DNA from 4 places in the Marinomonas algicola genome. Region 3 is predicted to be linked to each of the others. Evidence: predicted binding sites of a transcription regulator. Region 3 holds the regulator's gene; each other region holds the start of a gene.
The links. Region 3 encodes sigma-54, which starts transcription at its own class of promoters, with help from an activator protein. Its sites were predicted from a motif close to TGGCACNNNNNTTGCTNT; they were not measured.

Region 1 (5,168 bases), 1.6 Mb from region 3:
AGCCCCCTTGTTGAAACAATTAGGGGTTGAAGTTACGTATCTATTTTCAGGAAGAGAGTCGAAAGACTTTTTCGATATGGAAGCGTTTGGTGACTATAAAGTGAAGGCTGGCCTTACGTTTCAATCTAGTAATGGGTCGCTGGATCTTTTTAATACACTGAAAAAAGTAAAAACAAAACAATTTATTAAAGACGTTAAAGGCATCGATCTTACTCAATACGATTTGTTCGTCTCTGATTTTGAACCTATAGTAGCCTGGGCGGCGAAATTAAGTGGAAGAGAGTGTATTGGGATCGGTCATCAATATGCTTTCTCTTTTGATATTCCGAGGTATAAAAGCCAATGGGCGGCTTATTTATTTAAATGGTTTGCCCCTTCAAATAAACAGGTAGGCCTTCATTGGAGTCATTTTAACTACCCTATTTTGCCTCCAATTGTATTAAGTCATGGCGCAAAGTCGTCAGTGGACCCTCGAAAAGTGCTGGTTTATCTACCGTTTGAAATGTCTTTACTTGTCATTGATCTTTTAAGAACGATTAAGGAGTTTGAGTTTCTATTACATTGCAAAGATGTTGAACCTGGTCAGTATGGAAACGTCACTGTCTATCCATTTGGTTTAGATAGGTTTCAAAAAAATTTACGATTAAGTCAATCCGTGTTGTGTAACGCTGGATTTGAGCTTAATTCAGAAGCATTGGCGTTAGGTAAACGAATTTTAGTAAAGCCTTTAAAAGGTCAGGTTGAACAGCATTCAAATGCAATTGCTTTAGAAATGCTTGGTTTGGCTCAAGCCACGGATGAACTGACGGCAGAAGGGATTCGCTTGTGGCTAGACACTCAGATTCCTGTACAAGTCGACTATCCAGACACAGCCGCTTATCTAGCTCAGTGGCTTTCAGAGGGCGCATTGACTCCAGTAGAAGATATGGCCAAAGAGTTATGGTCACAAGTCTATGCAATGGATCATGATGTAAACCTTGATATTATTGCGTCAGCTTAACTTATGTCGTGAGTTTTTGTTTTCAAGATGTGATCTCTTAACAGAATGTGGTGAACTTATAGTGCTTTCAACGGTACAATATGAGAAAGGCTCATTTCATTTGATGATCTGATGCTACGCCACATTTCAGTCTTGTTAGGAAATTTAATATGCAAACAGCGACAACTACTCTTACTAATTCGCTTTCTGTTGGACCGTCTGTTGAAGCGTTAAAAGTTAAAGAGGCTTTAATTAAGCATGGGCTGGAAACACCTATGATTGATAATGGCTTAACTTCTGAAGAAAAATATCAGCGTATTAAGCATGCATTTGAAGATGTTGTAACGACTCTTGGTTTAGATTTGTCTGATGACAGTTTGGCAGAAACACCTCATCGCATCGCTAAAATGTACGTTAAAGAAATTTTTTCAGGATTGGACTATGACCAGTTTCCTAAAATTACAGTGATTGATAACAAGATGAAAGTCGATGAGATGGTAAAGGTATGTGATATTAGCTTTACCAGCACATGCGAACATCATTTTGTCACTATTGATGGTTTGGCCAAAGTCGCGTATTTACCAAAAAATAAAATAATTGGTTTATCTAAGATAAATCGAATTGTGCGTTTTTTTGGTCAACGGCCACAGGTTCAGGAGCGCTTGACTCAGCAGATTTTAGTGACACTACAAACGTTGCTTGAAACAGATAACGTGGCCGTCAGTATTGTCGCAACACATTATTGTGTTAAAGCAAGAGGTGTCATGGATGCAAGCTCTTCAACACAAACGACAGCGCTAGGGGGATTGTTTAAATCAAGCGATAAAACCAGAGCTGAATTCTTAGCCCGATAAAAATACAACTTAGTCTTACTTTTATTCAAAGTAGTGTCGACAGAGCTACTTTTTTGATTTTTAACGTATTTACGCTATGGCCTGATAATTGCTTCTTATAAATCAATGAGATAATTAAGTTGATTATATTTTTTGAATGGGTTAATTGTTCTTATTATAAAACTCATGAATAGTGTAAATAAATAAAAAATGACGTGCCGATTAGGCTCAAGCCTGAGCATTCATAATAAGAGGGCTAAGATGTATGGAAATAAATTGGAAAGAGTACGATTCTAATAATTTTTTTGATGAACTCATCAACGAGAAGCAAGAACCAAGGGCGCCATCTAAAAAATTAGTGAACTATTTATCATCACTTGAAGGTGATGAATTAGAGAAAAGGAGATTACTTGCCGAAGCGACCATTCAAGAAATGGGCGTGAGTTTTACGGTTTATACAGAAGAAGGAAATATTGATAGAGCTTGGCCTTTTGATATTATCCCAAGAACAATATCAGCCGCGGACTGGAAAATCGCCGATGCAGGATTAAAGCAAAGACTGAATGCGCTGAACCTTTTCATAGATGATCTTTACCACGATCAAAATGTCATTAAAGATGGCATCATTCCAGAACACATCATAAAAGAATCGAAAAACTTTAGACCAGAATGTGTTGGCATCTCGCCACCTTTTGGTGTTTGGGCCCATATTTGTGGCACTGATTTGGTGCGAGCAGGTGAGGGACAGTTTTACGTACTAGAAGATAATTTGCGCGTTCCTTCAGGCGTTTCTTATATGCTCGAAAATAGAGCCATTACAAAGCGAGTATTACCTGAGCTTTTTGAAAACGATACAATTTTACCGGTTGATGATTACACCTCTAAGCTTTTTGATATGTTAGCCGCCCTGTCTCCTAGAGACATAGAAGTTCCTGAAATTGTCGTATTAACTCCTGGAATATTTAATTCAGCTTATTTTGAACATGCATTTCTTGCTCAGCAGATGGGAGCCGAGTTAGTCGAAGGTAGCGATTTATTTGTTGCCGATGATGATTGTGTTTATATGAAAACCATTTCAGGCCCAGAGCGCGTGGATGTGATTTATCGTCGTATTGATGACCTTTTTATTGATCCAGAAGCGTTTGATCCAACTTCAGTATTGGGTGTTCCGGGGTTGATGAGGGCTTGGCAAAAGGGGAATGTTGCTTTAGCAAACGCACCGGGAGCCGGTGTGGCTGATGATAAAGTGGTGTATGCCTATGTGCCTGACATAATTCGATACTACCTTAATGAAGAGCCGATTCTGGCCAATGTTGAAACGTTTCTATGTGATGACCCAGAACAAAGAGAATACGTTTTAGCTAACCTAGACCAGCTAGTGGTGAAACCAGCAAATGAATCTGGTGGTTATGGTATGCTTGTCGGGCCGCATTCAACCAAAAAGGATCAGGCAATTTTTGCTGATTTAATTAAAGCGAATCCTCGTAATTACATTGCACAACCAACATTAAAGCTTTCCACATCGCCAACGTTAGTGGGTAAGGGACTGATAGAACCAAGGCATTTGGATTTACGGCCTTTTATTCTACAAAGCAAAGATACTTATGTGACTACTGGTGGGTTGACTCGTGTTGCAATGAAAAAAGGCTCACTTGTTGTTAACTCATCTCAAGGCGGTGGCAGTAAAGACACTTGGATTGTTGATTTGGAGGCGAAATAATATGTTATCACGAGTTGCTGAACGTATTTATTGGAGTGCGCGTTATGTTGAACGTGTTGAAAACATTGCACGCCTAGTAAGTGTTTACGACAATATGATGTATGACTTACCTAAAGGCGTTGATATTAGCTGGTATAATTTGGTTAAAATTAATGGTAGCACTGAATTGTTTCACGAAAGGTATAAGGTTCAAGACGAAAAAAACGTTTTAAAGTTTATGTTAGAAGATGACACAAACTCAAGTTCTATGCTGTCATCCCTTAAAATGGTGCGTGAGAATATTCGTACCACAAGAGATGTGGTTCCTGAAGCCACATGGGAGCTGATCAATGAGCTAGATATCTATGCTCGAACTAATATCAAAAAAGGCATTAATCGATCAGACCGACATACATTTTTGACGAGAATTATTGAGGGTTGCCAGACCATTAATGGCTTATTAGCCGGTACAATGAGTCGTGATGCAACATGGCAATTTGTTCTTTTAGGTCGTAATGTTGAGCGCTCTGATATGACCACTCGAGTATTGGATGCGGCTGTGTCTTTGATGTTACAACATCAGGAAGAAGAACGATTGGCTTTGGCTCAGGTGTTGTGGTCTAAAGTGCTAAAATCCCAAAGTGCGTATCTTAATTACCGTCGTACTGTGAGAACATCTATTAGCGGAGCAAAAGTGGCTAGATTCATGCTGAATGATGCCTACTTCCCTCGTTCTGTGAGTTTTTGTTTTGATGAAATGCTTTTGGCCGTCAATAAGTTACCGCATGGTGACGCTGTTTTAGAGTCATTGAATGCGCTAAAAGAAATGGATTTTGAAATTACCAGTTCCGATGATCTTGACATGAAGTTCAGAGATTATTTAAACGAATTGCAGATCGGTATTATTCAGCTCAGTTCTAACATTACTGAGAGTTGGTTTTCATTTGATAAAGGAGAAGCGGCTTGACTATTCGTGTTGCTCTACAGCACAAGACAGAGTACAAGTTTGACCGCCATGTAAACGTTGCACCGCATATTTTACGTTTGCGTCCAGCACCACACTCACGTACTCACATACACAGTTACTCATTGAAAGTAACACCTGAAAACCACTTTTTAAATTGGCAGCAGGATCCATTTGGGAATTTTCAATCAAGGCTTGTTTTCCCTGAAAAAACAGACACTTTAACCTTTGAAGTTGAAGTTATTGCCGATATGACGGTGATTAACCCATTCGATTTCTTTGTTGAGAAGTACGCAGAAAGTTATCCCTTTGCATACGATGACCAGTTACAAAAAGAGCTTAAACCCTATTTAGAAATAATCGAATCAGGACCTTTATTAAAAGAATACGCTCAGAGTATTCCTAAAGATGAGATGCCCATCAATGATTTCTTAGTGATGGTCAATACCAAGCTTTCACAAGATATTGGTTATGGAATTCGTCTAGAACCAGGTGTTCAGACAAGTGAAGAAACGTTGGAACTGGCTAAAGGCTCTTGTCGAGATACATCTTGGTTGTTGATTCAAATCTTTAGGCATTGTGGTTTGGCGGCTCGTTTTGCTTCAGGGTATCTAGTGCAGTTAACCTCGGATGTAAAAGCGTTAGATGGCCCGTCTGGCCCAGAAGAAGACTTTACCGATTTACATGCATGGT
Region 2 (5,168 bases), 1.2 Mb from region 3:
GCCTAGTAATCGGCCTTCCATTAAAAGGTAAAAAGAACTAAAACCAACCAACCACGTCAGCGTAAGTCGCTTCCCACTCCACATCATGGGTAAACACGATAATAAAACCGTCACCACAATGGCAATACAAGCTAATATGGGTCTCCAGTGTAATTCATACGGGTAGAGCCCAAACAAAATAAGCCTATAACGAGCATCAATAACGGACCAACAAGCCCCACTTGACGTCCGGCACAGCTCAACGTCATCGGCTGACCAAACCGCACCAATAAAGGCCCAATTAACAAGACTATAGATCACAATAGATAGCGTAATAATGAAGCCAATGCTAATAATGCTATCGGTTTTGGAACGAAATGCACGTTGATGCAAAAATTTAACCACTCTTTTTGAAGGTGGAGCCAATAACACTGAACGATCGGAATTAATTTGCATAGAGGTCTCCATCTTAGTGTCCTTTTAACGCCATCCGTGAGTTGAGATGATGAACAAGTTGAGCAATCGATATATTAATCAATAGAAAAGCCATCATTAATATGGCAATCAACTCAAGGGTTTGTCCTGACTGAGTAATTGAAGTAGAAACCAACATGAATAAATCACTAAAACCAATAGCCACGCCAACAGTAGTCGCTTTCATCATGAATACCCACTGATTTCCCAATGGTGGAATAATGGTTCTAAGTGCCATAGGAAGCTTTATTCTAAACCATACCATTCGCTCGTTAAGACCTAGCGAATTACCGGCTTCCACCAACCCTTTAGGCACTTCATTCAATCCACCCCTTACAATTTCGGCGATATACGCTGCACCATAAAGTGTACAAGCAATAATCATCGTAATCAGCTCAACAGGAACCGTCGTTCCCCCCACAAATCTGAGGCCTTTTAAACTAGGAACAGAAAAAAGATTTCCTTCAACACAGAATAATAAATACAAGGCGACGCCAAAAATAATACAGCCGTAAAACCATTTTGCCGAAGCGTTCCTTAATATAAGCAGCCTCTCTTTCAACAACCAATAAAGCATTAGCAAGACAAACAGACTAAAAATAAGGACAGGAGAAACATTAAAACTTGGAATCATTAGGCCGCGATTAGACAAAAAAGCCACATCGAACATATTATACGCCTGTTTTGGGCTCGGCATATGTATTAACACCGCATACCAAAACACCACTTGCAATATCAATGGAATATTACGAAACAGTTGAATAAATAACGCTGTAATAGCCTGAATAGTAATATTATTGGAGTCTCTCGCGGAACCAACAATAAACCCTAATATAGTCGAGGTCATAATCGTAATTAAACCAAGAAACAAAGTATTCGCAAAACCCGAAAAGAGAGTCCACTTATAGGGATCATTAATGGATGATTCAAATAAGGAAAAAGCATACCCCCAACCCGTCGCCCTCTCTAGAAAACTAAAACCACTAGATATACCAAGCTCAGCTAAGTTAGTACGAGCGCTAGTAAAAGCGCTCGCAACAACCAAGATGACCACGAAGAGAAACACAGCCTGAATCAAAAAATTTTTAACATTGATCGACTTTCTACCAGTTATAAACATCATTATTCTCCTTTGGTCGCTTGAATTAATCTAAGATTGGAGAATAAAGTAGACCTCCATTATTCCAAAGGTTATTGAAGCCTCGTTCTAGTTTATAAGGCGAGTTCTGACCTAGGTTTCGCTCATAGATTTCAGAGAAATTACCAACACTTTTAATGACATCTTTCGCCCAAGTTTCACGCAAACCTAAACGCTCTCCAATACCCGGTGTACTGCCTAATAAACGAGCAACGGTAGGGTCCACTGGGTTAGCCGCCATGTCATCTACGTTTGCCTGTGTCACACCATGCTCTTCTGCAATCATCAAGGCAGCAAGTGTCCAGTTAACCAGATCAACAAAACCGTCATCACCTTGTCTCATGGCAGCGGCAATGGGTTCATTAGATAACGTATCTTTTAAAATGACATTTTGAGAAGGATCGCCCATTTGGTTAGAACGCAACACAGCCAGGCTTGGCCCCCAACCGCCGAATGCATCACATCGTCCTGACTGATAAGCCGCCGTCACTTCTGAGCTTTTTTCGTATGAAACGATATTATAATCAATGTCTAAACTTGCCATTTTATCGGCAATCAAACGCTCATTCGTTGTACCAGCTTCGACACAGATGGTTCCGCCTTCTAAATCTTTCAACTCTTGCACACCAGAATCCGCATGCGCCATGACTTGAGTCCCCCCAAAGAAGTAAGGTGTACTGAACTGCAACCCTAGTTCAGTATCTCTCCCCATAGTCCAACCTGTCGCCTTTATAATAATATCGACATCACCTGACTGTAGAGCGGGAAAACGTTGCGCCCAGCTAAGAGGAACAATTTTTGCCTTTTCAGGATCGCCTAAAATAGCGGTGGTCACCGCATGGCAAATATCTATATCAAGTCCTTTCCATTCGTTTTTATCATTAACCTCAACAAAGCCAAAATAACTGCCGTTGTGACCACTACACAACATAGTTCCACGCTCTTGAATTGATTGCACAGTGGGACTGGCGGCAACAACTACTTGAGACAAAGCTATCGAGCAAACAGCAACGGTTAGAGTAGGTTTTATTAATTTCAACATAACATGACCTCTTTTTTGTTTTATATAGTGAAATACACGTTTCTTTATTTAATACATTATTTGGTTTTTTATGACAAGTCCAATACTAAATATCAAAACAATTGTTTCTTTAAATTTTCATTTTAAATGGAAAATTTAAAAAAATATTTAGCAATCTCTGTGCCGTTTTTTAAAAAAGAGTCCGTTTGGAAGGGTGCAGGCACAAAAAAACCACTCATAGTGAGTGGTTTTTTTGTGTTTATAAAATCCGATTTTTTACATGTTTTTCAATGTATTACTCAAACTTTGTGCGGCTTGAAATACATCATGCGACATTTTTGTAATATCTTCTTCAGATACATTTAGTGCGGGGGCAGAAATACCAATGGCAGCAATCACTTCTTTGTTCGCTGAAAAAACAGGCGCCGCAATACTTAGCACTTCTGCGCGATACTCACCTCGATCCACGGCATAACCCTGATTTTTGATTCTATCGACTTCTTCATCTAAAGCGTCAATCGTCGTAATCGTTTTATCAGTGTACAGATCTAAGTTACCAATCAACTTATCTCGCAACGTATCATAGTGGAAAGCCAACAAAGCTTTCCCTGTCGCAACGCAGTGAATTGGCGCATTTCCGCCTTTTGGAGTATAGGTTCTAATACCTTTTGTGCTTTCTATTTTTTCTATATATAAAGTAGACAATCCATCTAAAACAGAAAGGTAAACCGCCTCACCCGTAATGCTTGAAAGGTATTGCATTTGACTAATAGACAAACGAGGAAGATCCAATTTTTCCATAATCATTTGACCAATTTTCCATGATTTCATTGTCGCAAAATACTGTTTATTCTGATCTTGTCTAACATACCCGCTCACAATCAATGTCTGTAACAGTCTGAAAGTATTAGATTTTGTTAACTCTAAGTTTCGTGAAAGCTCGGAAACACCGATACCTTTTGGCTCAGCCGCAAGGGCTTCAATCACGGATAACCCTTTAGATAATGTTGAATCAACCCTTACTGTCATGAACATTTAACCTTAATAAAAGTTAGCTTATAAAGCTTAAGTCTTTGAAATAAATAAAAATAATAAATAAAGCGTAATTCATGCAACCGCATGAAAAGCGCTTCGTATCACTTTATTGACGACGAGTCATTTCACTGTCTCTGTGCCGAATATTTAACAGTATAAAGAGATCGCCTATTTAATTAAAGATAAACACCAGAGAGAAACATTTATGGTGCGATGTATCAAAAAATGCACCAATTAAAATCAAAAATAATACTTATGTTTCATATATTGACACGAATGTTTTATTTGAGTTAAGGTGAAAAAATCTTAATCTAGGAGTGTGGAATGAAAAGTAGTGATAAAAACCTAACAAACGCTTTAATCCATTTAGGTCGTGATAACCAAAGCAATGGGCGTTCAGTTAACCTCCCTATTCACCAAGCCTCGACAATGCTTTTTAATACATTAGAAGAATTTGAAGAGGCCAGATCCACTCGCTACGACATGGGCACCTTGTATTATGGTCGTTACGGTACCCCAGCTACATTCGAACTAGAGAACACAATGACACACCTTGAGCAAGGTGCTGGCTGTGTGGCCGTTTCTTCAGGTCTTACCGCCTGTGTTATTTCTATTATGTCATTCATTAAAGCGGGTGATCATATACTTGTAGCCGATACTGTTTACGGCCCAACGCGAGCATTCTGTGATAACGTTTTAAGTGCTTATGGCGTTGACGTTACTTACTTCGATCCTTTAATAGGCGCGGATGTAGATCAGTTTATTCAAGACAATACACAGGTAGTTTTCTTCGAAGCACCGGGGTCCTCTACCTTCGAAGTTCCCAACATTCCGGCCATTTCAGAGGCCGCAAGAAAGTCTGGCGCCGTCAGTATTTTAGATGGAACGTGGGCTACGCCTCTCTACTGCCAGCCTTTGAAATTGGGTGTTGATGTTGTGGTTCACTCTGGTTCAAAGTATCTCAGCGGCCATTCCGACGCCATGTTAGGTTTCATTGTTTCAAGCTCTAAAGAGCACTATAGAACCACACGAAAAATGAGCCTATTTATCGGCGACCGTGTTGGGGGTAACGATGTGTTCCTAGCCTTACGTGGATTAAGAACCCTCTCTGTTCGCCTTCGACAACACGCTGAAAACACTCAAAAGTGCCTCGATTGGTTAGCTCAACAATCAGAAGTAGAACGAATTCTATACCCAGCCCATCCTGACTGCCCTGGACATGAGTTTTGGCAACGAGACTTCGCTGGGGCAACAGGGTTATTTAGCGTGATATTCAAGCCCGGTTACGAAACACAAATACGCACCATGATAAATAGCTTGTCATTATTTGGTATTGGTTTGAGTTGGGGAGGCTTCGAGAGCTTAGCTATCCCCGTTGACCCTTCTCCATTTAGAACAGCGACAACATGGTCGTCAGAAGGGCCAGTCGTACGTTTTCATATTGGTCTTGAAGACCCAGAATCCTTGATTTTAGATTTAGAAAATGGTTTTAAATTTTTAAAGTAACCTATTGAAAAAGAG
Region 3 (5,168 bases):
AATTTAGCCACAGTACTTCCCTTACCTGCATTACTGGCCCCAAGCTTCATTGAAAGCAATGTTTTTTACCGTGATTACGTATGGGTTCTTGGTTTGACGATGCTATTTTGTTTGTTAATCGTATTTTTTAATTCTAAAAAACGAACGGCAATCCCAAAATGGGTTGGTGCTCCTCTAATAATTGGCTACCTAGTGTATTTATTCACCCTTTATCAATCGAGCACTATCTAAGTAACGTGAATCAATTGAAAAACAAGGTAACAAAATGAAAAAATGGCAACTCTTACCACTGTTATTAGGTGGACTATTGCTATTCTTCTTGGCATTTTATATGGGTCTGACCCCAAAACAATCTTTAATTGAAGCCGAAGCACTTGATAGTGCACCAGACTATTTTATTACGGATTTTAAAATAGTGGCATTTGACATAAGTGGTAACAAGGTCGAAACATTAAGCGCCAAAGAACTCAAGCACTACAACGAAGCAAATGAGTCTTATCTTCAACAGCCAAATATGTCAGAATCACAACAAGGTGGCAGTTGGGTCGCAAAAAGCGATTCAGGACTGATTAACGACTCCACAAAAGAGATTAATTTATACGGCCGTAGTGAGATAGTTCACACCAGCAAATCTGGTAACACCGTTCATTTAAGCGCGGATAAAATACTTTACAGCGAAACCAAGCAAGAAATTTTTGCTACTGGTAATGCCTCATTATTGTCTGAATCAGGCAAAACCCAAGCCACTGATATTGGCGTAAATATAAATGACGAAACTGTTGCATTTAGCGGAGAAGTAAATGGTCAATATAAAACAGCTAAATAAAAGATTGATAGCGCTCGCCATCCTGACTTCTAGCACGCTAAGTTACGCGTTGGATAATGACTTGCAAAGCCCCTTAAACATTGCGGCTGACAAGGCCTATTTTGACCAGGGCTCTGGGATAGCGATTTACGAAGGTAATGTCACTGTTAAGCAAGGCTCCATTTTCATTCAAGCCGATTACCTAAAAGTTACAAGCTCAACAGACACCAACCAGTTTCGCCAACTGGATGCAACGGGATCACCTGCAAAATTCAGCCAACAAATCGATGAAGATGGGAATCATATAATTAGCCATGGAGATAAAATTCGTTATCAAACAACCGACGCTACGCTTGAATTAAGTGGACAAAGCTACGTAAAGCTTAAAGGTGACGAAATCAATGCTGACTTCATTCAATACATGATAGATAAAGGCACCTTCACAGCTCGAAGGGATGATTCAGGTCGAGTAAATATGACTTTATTACCGCAAACACAAGAAGGTAAATAATGGCATTACTGGAAGCTAAAAACTTAGCGAAAAGCTATAAAAAAAGACCTGTCGTAATTGACGTATCTCTTTCTGTCGAGTCCGGTGAAGCCGTTGGTCTTCTGGGTCCTAATGGAGCAGGTAAAACCACTTGTTTTTATATGATAGTAGGCATGGTTAAAAATGATAACGGTGAAATATATATTGATGGAGAACCTGTAACGACATTGGCCATGCACTCTAGAGCTCAAAAAGGCATTGGCTACCTTCCGCAGGAAGCGTCTATATTTCGAAAAATGTCTGTTGAGAACAATATCCTTGCCATTTTAGAAACCAGAAAAGACCTAACAGACACACAGCGTAAAGAAGAACTTGAAAAACTTCTCGAAGAATTTCATATTACTCATATTAGAAAGAATTTAGGCATGGCTCTTTCTGGAGGCGAGCGACGACGAGCAGAAATAGCCAGAGCCCTAGCAACCAACCCTAAATTTATATTATTAGACGAACCTTTTGCAGGTGTTGACCCTATCTCTGTTGGCGATATAAAACAAATCATTAGGCAATTACAAGAAAGCGGCATTGGGGTTCTTATTACAGACCATAATGTAAGGGAAACCCTTGATATTTGCGACAAAGCTTACATTGTCGGAAACGGCCATATCATCGCTTCGGGCGATGCTGAGACCATTATCAACAATGAACAAGTAAAAAAGGTTTATTTAGGTGAGAACTTCCGCCTTTAATCTTTTAATTTCCCAATAAAAGGGAGTACTATGCATAACTCGTTCCAACATAATCAAACAAAAAGCGTTTCTCTATGAAGCAGTCTCTACAGTTGAAAATGGGTCAGCAACTGACCATGACCCCGCAGCTACAACAAGCTATTCGCTTATTGCAGCTTTCTACAATAGATTTACAACAAGAAATACATGAATTTCTTGAGTCAAACCCCCTATTAGAAATTGACGATGAACAAAGCTCATCTGAGACAACGGCAAACGAATCTGAACAAAAAAAGCAAGAGGAGCCAGAAACTCAGCCAAGTGAAGAAGCCACAATTGAATCTGAATGGACGGATAGTATTCCAGAAGAGCTCTCTATTGATAGCTCATGGGAAGACACCTTTCAAAGCTCCGCGGCCGTGTCTGAATCCCAAGGTTTCGAAGGGGATTTTGATTTTGAAAGTCGCAATTCCGCTTCTGAGAGCATTCAGGATCACTTAATATGGCAACTTAACCTGACTACGATGTCAGACAGAGATATTGAAATTGCCTATTCTTTTATTGAAAGCGTTCAACCAGATGGTTACCTAGGTGCCTCACTGCATGAAATATGGGATTCTCTTCAGGGAACCATTGAAGATTTAGAAGAAGACGAAGTTGTTGCTGTTCAACATAGACTACAACGCTTTGACCCTGTGGGGGTATGTTCCGTTGATTTGCGAGAATGCTTGCTGGTTCAACTTGAAGCCTATTCAACACACCCTTTGTATAAAAATACAAAAACGGTAGTTGATCACTATCTAAACCTCTTAGGTAACCGAGATTTTTCCCAGCTTTGTAGACGCGCGAAACTAAAAGAAGATACATTAAAAGACGTTATTCATTTAATACAGCAGCTCAACCCAAGGCCAGGCAGTTTAATTGATGCAGATGACACAGATTATGTTATACCAGATGTCTCAGTTAAGAAGAAAAATGGTGAATGGCAGGTTGAGTTAAACAACGACGCTCTACCGCCAGTAAAAATCAACAAAACCTATTCAACAATGGCAAATACTCTGAAGAATACTGAGGACGCAACATACATAAAAAACTCACTTCAAGAAGCCAAGTGGTTTATAAAGAGTTTACAAAGCCGCAATGAAACACTACTAAAAGTGGCTAGCTGTATTGTTGAAAAACAGATAGACTTTTTCGAGCAAGGCGAGGAAGCAATGAAGCCGATGGTATTGCATGATGTTGCCGAAGAAGTGGGCATGCACGAATCCACTATTTCCCGCGTGACCACGCAAAAATACATGCATACACCGAAAGGAATATTCGAATTAAAATATTTTTTCTCAAGCCATGTAAATACGGCTTCAGGCGGAGAATGCTCTTCCACAGCAATCCGCGCTATGATAAAAAAACTTGTTGCCGAAGAACCTGCTAAGAAACCATTAAGTGACAATAAATTAGCCACCATTCTAGAAGAACAAGGGATTAATGTAGCAAGGAGAACGGTTGCAAAATACAGAGAAGCAATGAACATTCCTCCTTCAAACGAAAGAAAACGATTAGTTTAATACTGGATAAAAGACTCATGTCACTTATTACTATGTTAAAACCAGAATTGACTCTGGCAAAACAGAAGATTATCAGCAAAAAAAGAGTACTGGAAAATATAGCAAGTGCGGTATCAAACAGATTACATTGTGACGAAAATGCAATCTACGCGGGACTATTAGCCAGAGAAAAACTTGGTAGTACGGGAATCGGGGAAGGCATCGCTATCCCGCATTGTCGATTAGAGTCGGCTAATCATGCTGCAATATTAGTTATGTCGTTAGAAAGCTCTATTGATTTTGACTCTATAGACAGAAAACCTATAGATTTGATTTTTGCACTCATTGTACCGCCAAGTGAATGCGACGCCCATCTCTCGACACTTGCTCAAATTGCACAATTAGCACAGTCACCCAATGGGTTAAACGCTTTAAGAGAAGCGCAAACTAATGAATCACTATTTGCAGCATTTGAAAAACTGCTACAAGGATAAACATGCAAGAACAATCTATTACTATAATTAACAAGTTAGGACTGCATGCACGAGCGGCAGGTAAACTGGTGGAAACCACATCTAAATTCAGCTGTGATATCACCATTGAAAAGGATGGTCGTAACGTAGATGGCAAAAGCATTATGGCCATGATGATGTTAGCGGCAGGTAAAGGTACTGAAATCACTATCAAAGCAAATGGTGAAGATGAAGAGCTTGCATTAACAGCCATTATTGAGCTTATTAATAACCGCTTTGGTGAGGGTGAATAGACCTTCAATTTAAGAAAAGTCATTATGTCAGAGCAAGCGACGCTAACACATCTAAAAGCCGTAACAGCCTCACTTGAGGCTGGCACCACTTCCCAAATACGCTATTTATTAAATGGCGCGTTACCGGCTCAAGACGTCGCTCGCTTATTAGAGTCATCCCCCCCTAAAGAGAGACAACTTCTTTGGGACCTAATTGATAGCAAAAACGAAGGTGAAATCCTTCAATATTTAACTGAAGACATTAGTATTCCTTTCCTTAAAAAAATGGATACTAAACAACTCTTAGCTGTGTCAGAGCAATTCGAGACCGATGACCTCGCTGACATGCTACAACACTTACCAGAAAAAATTGTTAAAGAAGTGCTGGCCTCCATGTCAGCACAGAATAGATTACGAGTTGAAGCCCTACTAAGCTACCCAGAAGACTCCGCTGGTGGCTTAATGAATACAGATACAATTACCATACGCCCAAATATAACCGTTGACATTGTATTTCGTTTCCTCAGAAGACATAAGAAACTACCCGATATGACTGATAACTTATTAGTTGTCAGCCGCTCAGACCGCTTTTTAGGCACACTGCCATTAACAAAGTTATTAGTAGCCGATACAAACGCTACTATACGCGAAATTATGGATACCGAGACTACGGTAATAACATCCAATACATCAGCCAGAGAAGTCGCACAGGTATTTGAAAAGTTAGATCTGGTTTCAGCGCCAGTAATCGACGAAAAAAGTGGAAAGTTACTTGGCCGAATAACCATAGATGATGTTGTTGATGTTATCCGTGACGAAGCTGAGCACTCTATGCTGAGTATGGCGGGCCTTGACGACG
Region 4 (5,168 bases), 950 kb from region 3:
GTCAACAATTTGTGAAACTAAGTTTGATACAACAGAATTACTTGCGACTTGTTGCGTCCAATGAATAGGCACAAATATTTGACCTTGCAGGACACTAACGGGTGAAGCTATTTTTACTGGCATGATAATTTCACCAATTTCTGAAGTAACACGCATTAATTCTTTATTATTAACGCCTAGCTTTCTAGCGTCCTCTTTATTCAATTCAACATAAGGCTCTTGCGTGTGATTTGCTAATGTCGGTGACTTTCCCGTTCTGGTCATTGTATGCCACTGATCTCGTACTCGGCCTGTATTTAATATAAATGGATACGCTTTAGTAACCCTTTGTTTAGGCTTTTCAGGCGAAATAGCGATGAATTTGGCTTTTTTATTAAAGGTAAAAAACGCCCCGTCAGCGAACATTCGCGAGGTACCAGTAGGCGCATGTTCTGTTACTGGCCATTGAATTGGTAATAATGTGTCGTAGGCGCTTTTTGTTAAGTCTTTTAATAAGCCAATATCAAAATCTCTTCTACCATTATTTTCAAAGCCCGATAAAGCGGCATGCTCAACAAATATGTCATAAGAACTCTCATAGGAGAAAGCTGAAGCAAACCCCATTCTACGAGCGACTTGAGTAATGGCCCACCAATCGTGCTTTGACTCAGCAAAAGGAGGTAAAACACCCCGTTGACGTGAAATACGCCTTTCCGAATTCGTCACCGTCCCGTCTTTTTCACTCCAGCCTGTCGCGGGCAGCGATACATCCGCCATCATTGCGGTATCCGTAAACTCCTGACAATCGCTTACAATCACCATTTCACACTTTTCAAGAGCGCGCTTGACTTGCGCCGTGTCTGGAATACTCACCATTGGATTTGTTGACATAATCCAAACAACTTTGATTTTACCGGCTTCCATCGCTTGAAACATATCTACGGCTTTTAACCCACTCTCAGTTGCCATATTTGGCGCTTGCCAAAAACGCTGCACTAGATCTACCGCGCCAGTCGTGGAAAAATCCATATGGGCAGCAAGCTGATTTGCTAATCCTCCGACTTCGCGTCCACCCATTGCATTAGGCTGGCCTGTAATCGAAAATGGTCCCATACCTTCTTTACCAATACGGCCTGTCGCTAGATGGCAATTAATTATGGCATTGCATTTATCAACGCCGGTTGCCGATTGATTTACGCCTTGGGAATAAAACGAAACGGTCTTAGGAGTGTCTAGCCACCATTCGACAAACGTCTCTAATGACGCCTTATCCACCCCAAGTACTTTTGACATACTCTCTATTGAAGGACTTGCAAGCGTTGCTTTTTCTAATGCTTCTGTAAAGCCATTCGTTTTTTGTGAAATAAACGCCTCATCTAAAACATCATTACGATCACTTTCAGAAAGTAGCATTGTATAAACATACGCGTCCGTTCCAGGGTTAATGGCAAGATGCAAATCAGCTATATCACACGTCGCTGTCTTTCTTGGATCAATAACCACCACTTTCATATTAGGCCGTTTTGCTTTGGCCGCAACAACCCTTTGATATAAAACAGGGTGCGTCCAAGCCGCATTTGAACCAATTATAATGAGCAAATCGCAAATCTCTAAATCCTCATAGTTGCAAGGCACTGTGTCAGAACCAAACGCTCTTTTGTAAGCCACTACCGCTGATGCCATACAAAGACGAGAATTAGTATCTACATTAGCCGTTCCTATGAACCCTTTAGCCAATTTATTAGCAACGTAATAATCTTCCGTTAACATTTGACCTGATAAATAAAAAGCAAAGGCATCGGGACCATGATCTCGAGTCACCTGCTGTATCTTTTCCGCAATAGAATCTATTGCCTTAGGCCATGAGACCACTTGGCCTTTTATTTTTGGCGCAGCAAGCCTTCCTTCTGGGATGAGCGTTTCTGAAAGGTTGCTCCCCTTAACACATAAGCGACCAAAATTGGCGGGATGGTCTGTATCGCCTGTTACGGTCTCAATAGAATCGCAACTAGACAGTGAGTGTTTTAGCAAGACTCCGCAACCAACACCACAGTATGGGCAGGTTGTCTGTTCTGTTTTTGGTTGCATCTTGAACATCCTCATGTTGTTTCATTTTTACATCAACAAAAAAAGGCCCAAGCAATCTTTCGATCACTTGGGCCCCGTTGCCTTTTGTCATTTTTATTGACTTATAATGTGACTCTATCCATATCATCGCCGACGATCAGACAGAGTTTATTTGCACGCCTTTGTGCAGCATTTTAACCTTAAATATTTAAAGCAAAAATCAAGCCAATTACTCAACAATTATAACCAATTGTTTTATAAAAACTTTTTTAAAATTTATTCATTCCGCAATAAATAATAATGCGCCAGATTAAATAAAATGCCCATCAACATCACTCTTATTGTTTATTTTGGTGCAATCCAAACACTATTATTATCTAACTTTACATTCCAGACAGGCAAAGACACGGCATCATCAAGACACTCACCCGTTACTAAACAATATCGTTGTTTATACAGTGGGCTTGCTACCGTTAAGCGTCCATCAACTTCCGCAATCAAGCCTCTTGACATGACATTTGCTTTCGCTATAGGGTCCCAATTTGAAAGTGCGTAAAGTTGATTTGACTCTGGTTCAAAAAATATGGCCACTTGGCTATCCGTCACTCTTGCTGCAATACCCGCGTGAGCCACTAAATCATCAAAAGTACAAATTTGTATCCAGTTCATTTTTATCCCCTAGGCCACCGTAGCAATGAGTTTATTTTTCTCAGCGTCTGTTGCTGGACGTATTTGATCACGCTCTTCTACAAATACGACATTTTCATCCAAACCGTCCGAGTTAATAAAATTCTTAAAGAACTTACGGGACTCAGGGTTTTCAATGGTCGTTTTCCATTCACACTGAAACGTATCGACAATTAGAGCCATTTGAGCCTCCAATTCACTGGCGATTCCTAGTGAATCCTCTATAACAACTTGTTTTAAATAGTCCAACCCACCCTCTAACCCTTCCATCCAAACTGAGGTACGCTGTAATCGGTCTGCCGTTTTAACATAAAACATCAATACTCGGTCAATGTAGGCAACCAATTGCTTATCTGTTAGATCCGTTGCAAATAAATCAGCATGGCGAGGCTTCATCCCGCCATTGCCACACACATAAAGATTCCAACCACCTTCCGTGGCAATAATACCGATGTCTTTGCTTTGTGCCTCGGCACACTCTCGTGTACAACCAGAGACAGCAAATTTAAGCTTATGAGGAGAGCGCAGGCCTTTGTATCGGTTTTCAATATCAATGGCCATTTTCATGCTATCGTTAACCCCATAACGACACCAAGTGCTACCAACACAAGATTTCACAGTACGAACGGATTTGCCGTATGCTTGACCCGTTTCAAAACCCACGGCGATGAGCTCTTCCCAAATTAAAGGTAGCTGGGATAAAGTGGCACCAAATAAATCAATTCTTTGACCGCCCGTTATTTTTGTATAAAGCCGGTATTTTTTAGCCACTTCACCAAGGACAATTAACCTTTCAGGCGTTATCTCGCCACCCGGAATACGTGGCACGACGGAATAAGTCCCGTCCTTTTGCATGTTGGCAAGAAACCGATCATTCGTATCTTGTAAAGACACATGCTCTTTTTTTAAAACAAAATCATTCCAGACACTCGCCAATATATTACCAACCGCAGGTTTACAGATCTCACACCCTCGACCTCTTCCATGCTTATGTATTAAATCATTAAAGGTTTTGATTTCGTCAATTTTGACTAAGTTATACAAATCTTGACGTGTATAAGAGAAATGCTCACAAATATCAGTACTGACTTCTACACCAAGTGCCAATAACTCATTATCAACCACTTTTTTCAATAAAGCAGAACAACCACCACAACCTGTACTTGCCTTGGTTTCTGTTTTAACCGCGGCTAAGTCCATTGACCCAGCAGAAATAGCATCGGCAATGTCTTGCTTTGACACATTATGACAACTGCAAATTGACGCATTCGCTGGCAGCATATCCACACCCAACCCTCCGGGCTCTCCCTGACTCACAGGTAAAATCAAGCTTTGTGGATTCTCTGGAAGTGCTATGCCATTTAAATAATACTGTAGTAATGTATCGTAATAGCTGTTGTCTCCAACTAACACGGCGCCTAACAATTTGGTACCATCCTCTGAGACGATCATTTTTCGGTACGCATTTGAGAAGTCATCACGGTAGACAACGCTCTTAGCACTGGGGGTCATTTGATGAGCATCACCGATAGAGCCTACATCACAGCCCAATAGCTTCAATTTAGTACTCATATCAGCGCCAGTAAAAGCCACCGTTTGACGATCAACAACATGATGAGCTGCCGCCTTTGCCATTGTGTATCCTGGCGCAACTAAACCAAAAATACGTCCTTCCCATAATGCACATTCCCCAATGGCGTAAATATCGGCATGTGAAGTCTGGCAAAAATCATTAATAACGATACCGCCTCGCTCTCCTACCGCTAACTGAGCGGTTCGCGCCAACGAATCTTGAGGGCGTATTCCTGCTGAAAAAAGAATAAGATCCGTTTCCAGGAAACTATCATCTGAAAACTCCATCCTGTGTGCAGCGTCTTCACCATCAACAATTTGTGTTGTGGCTTTCGATACATGTACATCTACACCTAAAGCGCGAATCATATTTTTTAATAAACCACCGCCCGCTTCATCCAATTGAACAGGCATTAATCGAGGCGCAAATTCTACGACACTGGTTTTTAATCCCAGATTTTTTAACGCATTCGCGGCTTCTAAACCCAATAAGCCACCACCGACTACTGTCCCTGTTTTCGCCGTTTTAGCACACTCCCGAATAGCATCGAGATCATCTAAAGTTCGATATACAAAGGTATTTTCTCTATCATGACCTTTAATAGGTGGTACAAAAGGATAAGAGCCTGTCGCCAAAACCAATTTTTCGAACATGAACTCTCGATCATCCGCCAACCGGATGCGTTTTTCTACTGTATTGATACCAACAACCTTAGCATTAGTCTCATATTCGATATGATTTTTATCGTAATAAGTCGCATCTGACATCGCTAATTCAGAGTAACTTTTACCGGTAAAATACTCACTCAGATGCACACGATCATAGGCCAGTTTTGCTTCTTCACCAAATACAATGATCTGAT

Region 1: IEZ33_RS14820 (circularly permuted type 2 ATP-grasp protein) is a predicted target of sigma-54. The motif match lies at 1,911-1,928, and genes of this name have one in related genera.
Region 2: IEZ33_RS02300 (amino acid ABC transporter substrate-binding protein) is a predicted target of sigma-54. The motif match lies at 2,781-2,798, and genes of this name have one in related genera.
Region 4: IEZ33_RS12020 (nitrate reductase) is a predicted target of sigma-54. The motif match lies at 2,257-2,274, and genes of this name have one in related genera.

What each region holds. Positions count from the first base shown of each region.
Region 1 is NZ_CP061941.1:3,225,908-3,231,075, reverse strand. It holds gene IEZ33_RS14830 (MJ1255/VC2487 family glycosyltransferase) at 1-1,000, shown strand, start outside; gene folE (GTP cyclohydrolase I FolE) at 1,150-1,833, shown strand; gene IEZ33_RS14820 (circularly permuted type 2 ATP-grasp protein) at 2,078-3,532, shown strand; gene IEZ33_RS14815 (alpha-E domain-containing protein) at 3,534-4,478, shown strand; gene IEZ33_RS14810 (transglutaminase family protein) at 4,475-5,168, shown strand, end outside.
Region 2 is NZ_CP061941.1:488,691-493,858, reverse strand. It holds gene IEZ33_RS02310 (amino acid ABC transporter permease) at 1-435, opposite strand, end outside; gene IEZ33_RS02305 (ABC transporter permease subunit) at 449-1,576, opposite strand; gene IEZ33_RS02300 (amino acid ABC transporter substrate-binding protein) at 1,599-2,633, opposite strand; gene IEZ33_RS02295 (IclR family transcriptional regulator) at 2,889-3,641, opposite strand; gene metC (cystathionine beta-lyase) at 3,972-5,153, shown strand.
Region 3 is NZ_CP061941.1:1,666,592-1,671,759, reverse strand. It holds gene IEZ33_RS07540 (calcium/sodium antiporter) at 1-231, shown strand, start outside; gene lptC (LPS export ABC transporter periplasmic protein LptC) at 266-826, shown strand; gene lptA (lipopolysaccharide transport periplasmic protein LptA) at 801-1,316, shown strand; gene lptB (LPS export ABC transporter ATP-binding protein) at 1,316-2,041, shown strand; gene IEZ33_RS07520 (RNA polymerase factor sigma-54) at 2,116-3,585, shown strand; gene IEZ33_RS07515 (PTS sugar transporter subunit IIA) at 3,603-4,058, shown strand; gene IEZ33_RS07510 (HPr family phosphocarrier protein) at 4,061-4,330, shown strand; gene mgtE (magnesium transporter) at 4,355-5,168, shown strand, end outside.
Region 4 is NZ_CP061941.1:2,616,993-2,622,160, forward strand. It holds gene IEZ33_RS12020 (nitrate reductase) at 1-2,067, opposite strand, end outside; gene nirD (nitrite reductase small subunit NirD) at 2,392-2,715, opposite strand; gene nirB (nitrite reductase large subunit NirB) at 2,725-5,168, opposite strand, start outside.